DNA from 2 places in the Oceanobacillus caeni genome. Region 2 is predicted to be linked to the other one. Evidence: riboswitches for the same ligand, from Rfam matches in the RefSeq annotation. Region 2 holds a riboswitch; the other holds the start of a gene.
What was found. Region 2 has a riboswitch for FMN ahead of ACFQ18_RS00115 (ECF transporter S component). Riboswitches for the same ligand answer to the same signal wherever they lie in the genome.
Positions count from the first base shown of each region.

Region 1: another riboswitch for FMN. It lies ahead of ribE (riboflavin synthase); the one in region 2 lies ahead of ACFQ18_RS00115 (ECF transporter S component).

Region 1 is NZ_JBHTKV010000034.1:12,950-15,154, forward strand. Features, by position in the region: partial or broken gene ribB (3,4-dihydroxy-2-butanone-4-phosphate synthase) at 1-591, opposite strand, end outside; gene ribE (riboflavin synthase) at 604-1,257, opposite strand; FMN riboswitch at 1,425-1,571, opposite strand; gene ACFQ18_RS16190 (TlpA disulfide reductase family protein) at 1,631-2,140, opposite strand.
Region 2 is NZ_JBHTKV010000001.1:26,035-28,239, forward strand. Features, by position in the region: gene ACFQ18_RS00105 (1,4-dihydroxy-2-naphthoate polyprenyltransferase) at 1-126, shown strand, start outside; gene ACFQ18_RS00110 (hotdog fold thioesterase) at 137-529, shown strand; gene ACFQ18_RS00115 (ECF transporter S component) at 615-1,202, opposite strand; FMN riboswitch at 1,378-1,522, opposite strand; gene ACFQ18_RS00120 (M20/M25/M40 family metallo-hydrolase) at 1,587-2,205, opposite strand, start outside.

The DNA of each region.
Region 1 (2,205 bases), on a different contig from region 2:
CTTTCGATAAGCAATTAAGTCCGCTATCGTAATAAATTTCAAATCAAACCTTTTTGCCAACGTTTTTAAGTGAGGCATTCGAGCCATTGTTCCGTCTTCTTTAATAATTTCGCAAATAACCCCGGATGGAAAAGCTCCACTTAATTTCGCCAAATCCACAGCAGCCTCTGTATGACCTGGGCGTGTGAGAACACCACCATCTTTAGCAATGATGGGAAAAACATGTCCAGGTTTTTTAAAGTCCTCTTCTTTTACCCCCGTTTCCATTAATGCGCGAATCGTTAATGCTCGCTCATAAGCACTTATACCAGTTGTTGTCTTTATATGATCGATGGATATTGTAAAAGCTGTAACAAGTGGATCGGTGTTTTCTCTAGCCATTCGATACAAACCTAATTTTTTTGCCAATTTCTCTTCTATCGGTGTACATACAAGTCCTTTTCCATGGGTAATCATAAAATTGATGACTTCTGGTGTTATTCTGTCAGATAAAGCAACAAAGTCTCCTTCATTTTCTCGATTTTCGTCATCACTTACAATAATTGGTTTTCCTTTTTGTAAATCAGCTATAGCCTCTTCAATTGTATGCATTTTTTCACTCCTTTACATAAAGCCATTTTGTTGTAAAAAGTCTTTACTTATTCGATTTACTTTCTGCTCGTGATCATCGTTTTGAAGCATTTTTTGAACATACTTTGCGAGCATATCACACTCAATATTTACAATATCTCCTTCTTCTTTTTCGCCAAGAATCGTTTCTTTTGCAGTATGTGGAATTAAGGAAATCGTAAAAATACTTTTTTGGATTCCAAATATAGTTAAACTAGTTCCATCCACTGTTATGGAACCCTTAGGCAAGATGTATTTGGTTAAGTCGTTGGGAATTTCTATGTCGTAATAAATAGCATTTTGTTCTTTTTTCTTTTTAACTATTTTCCCTGTAGCATCAATATGTCCAGAGACAAAATGCCCGCCAAATCTTCCATTCGCTGCCATAGCCCTTTCTAAATTTACGGAAGATCCTTTTTTTAGACTGTTTAACGATGTAGCTTTTATCGTTTCTGGCATGGCATCGACTTCAAAATAATCAGATGTGAAATGAGTAACGGTTAAACAAATACCGTTTACTGAGATGCTATCGCCTAACCCGACATCTTCAAGAATTTTACTCGAAGAAATAGTCATCGTTACAGCTTGATCAGAAACCTTTTGGATCTTTTTTACAGTTCCAATTTCCTCAATAATACCTGTGAACACAAATCTCCCTCCTTTTATTCCTTCATCAGGGGTATAAGATATTTAAATAAATGCAAAAAGCTCTCGACAGTAATACCATCGAGAGCTAAAAGGTTAGAATTTTAGTTAGCAAAATAAAGCATTTTTAACCTATACAAATACAGTATAGACCAAAATACGCCATTCTAAAATTCCTTCTCCCATCCAGACTTTAACTGTCGGTTCCGGATTCTCACCAGATCCACCGCTTGGTATCATAACCGCACGGGTCACGGACTTTGAAGCATTGCTTCATCACCGCCGGTAGGGAATTTCACCCTGCCCCGAAGGAATATATTCGTTATTAAATTCTATTTCATTGTAGCATAAGTTACCGTTCAATTCAAAATATTTTTTAATCCATCTTATTTAAATGCTCTACCATTGTTTCGTATGGCATAGCTCCTAGCGATTTATGCCGAATAATCCCTTTTGAATCAATCATATAAGTCGTAGGAATGGGATTGATTCGATATTTGCTTGAAACGGCCCCATCCCCATCTAGCCCAATGGTAAAGGTCATGCCAAATTCATCCACAAATTTTTGAACATGATCCCTTTTCATTTCTGTGTCTAATAAATTAACAGCTAAAACGACTACTTCATGTTTTTCATGAAATTTTTGCATGTCTGGCATTTCAACTTGACAAGGTGGACACCAAGTTGCCCAGAAATTAAGCATGACTGGTTTTCCTTTATAATCAGACAAGCTTACTTTTTCTCCATTTAACGTTTCTATTTCAAAATCAGGCGCTTTATTCCCTACTTCGATACCCTCTTTATTTTCCTCCGCCAATAATTGTTCCGTCATAAAAAAGGAAAAAAATATCCCTAATACGATAGGTATTAAATAGTTAAACTTCATGATTCATCCTCCGCTTAACATTATTTACTCTTATTGTTCCTGTGCATTACTAATTCATGCAAATA
Region 2 (2,205 bases):
ATTAAAAATTTCCGTGGTAAAACAGAACCTCTAGAAATGATGCCAGCAATGAAGGAAACTGGAAAAACGAATACGATATATGGATTACTTTTAGGTATATCATTACTAATAAGTCATTTTATTTAAGGGGATAGAGATGGAAGATTTATTAAATGATACATTGATCGAAAATCTAGGGATTGAAATCGTTTCTTTAGATAAAAATGAAATAATTATGACTATGCCAGTAGATAAACGAACTCGTCAACCATATGGTTTTTTACACGGTGGCGCATCTGTCGCACTCGCTGAAACTGTTGCAAGTATGGGAGCAGCAATGAATGTCGATCTCAATGAATGTAATGTCTTCGGTATTGAGATTAACGCCAATCATATTAAAAGTAAAAGAGAGGGAATAGTTACCGCAAAAGGAAAACCTATCCACAGTGGTAAAACAACCGCCGTTTGGGAAGTACGCCTAACGGACGAAGAAGATGCTTTAATATGTATATCAAGATGTACAATAGGAATTGTTTCAAAGAAAAAATAGATGAAGGACGGAGAAGCAGTTTACTTGCTGCTTCTTTTTTATTTACATAAAAAGCTAACCCCTAGAGGCTAGCTGTGAATTTTATTTATATAAATTTTGCTTGTTGTTGTTCTACCCAGTTCTTCATCTTGATAAATAAAGGAACGAATAAGATTCCCACTATAATTCCTTTAATTGCATTAAATGGAAGTACCCCTATTAAAACAGAGGACCAAATTACTTCTGGTGTCATTTCCCAACCCATAAACCAACCATACGCTGGTAAAACAATAAAGTAATTTAGAACACTCATTCCAATTGTCATAATGATTGTTCCTGTTACTAGTCCGGAAACAACACTTTTCACACCTTTTTTAAATCGATGATAAAAAATGGATACCGGTAAAACAAACATAAGACCTGCTAAAAAGTTTGCCGCAACTCCAATTGGATCACCTGCACCTGAAACTGCAAGATACAATAAGTTCTTCACTGCTACGACGATAACACCAGCGACTGGAGAAAAAATTAGGCCCGCCATTAAAGCCGGAACTTCGCTAAAATCTATTTTTAAGTAAGGTGGTAGAAATGGCAAAGGAAAGTTTAAGAAAAATAATACTAATGAAATTGTCCCTAATAATGCCAAAATAATTAATTTAACTAAACTTAATGATTGCTTAGTTGATTTTCCCATTTGTTATCCTCCTTCAATATGATCGATTTCTATCTTGTCGTGAAGGAGAAGCCTAAATCTGATAAAAATGCTATATTTACACATAAAAACCCTAAAGGCCTAATTGGGGCGCTTTAGGGTTTAATATACAAAAGTATAGCAAAATTATGGTACAAAAAAAGTACCTAATCAGGCTCGACATCTTCTCTCATCCAGACTTTAACTGTCGGTCCTGGGTTTCCACCAGGTCAACCACAATCTAAATAAACTGTGGGTCGCGGACTTATAGCGAACAGCTATTTACCGCCGGTCGGGAATTACACCCTGCCCCGAAGATTGAAATCGATTATTAAATTATTTATGTATAGTATACATCTTATTTTTTAATTTGAAAAGAGTTATTTACTAATCTTCCAAAGGATTAAGACTCTCTTTTCCTGTCATATTTTCAATCATCGTTACTAATAACTCCATTTCCTGTTCCATATCGATAAAACTAGCTGTTTCAACAGGCGAATGCATATAACGTAACGGTAATGATACTAATGCAATCGGAACTCCCTTACCGGTAAATCTCATTTTATCAGCATCCGTCCCAGTCATTCTTGGCGTTAACTCGTATTGAACATTTATATCCAGTTTTTTAGCGGCGTTTTCTAATAATTTGTTCATTTTAATGTTAATCGGCGCACCTTTAGCTAAAACAGGACCTTTCTCTAATCTTACATCTCCATATTTATTTTTATTTACCCCAGGGTAATCGGTTGCGAATGTCACATCACAGGCAATGGCCATTGTAGGATTAATTCCTGAAGCAGCAAAATACGCACCACCCATATTCGTTTCTTCATTTACCGTACTTGCCGCATAAACACCGACATTTATATCCTTTTCTGATAATCGTTTTAATACTTCTGCAACGATAAATAACCCAGTCCGATTATCTAATCCCCTACCTGTAATATAACGATCCTTTAAAATTTCGGGATTCACTTTATATACACATAAATCACCAATTTGTACT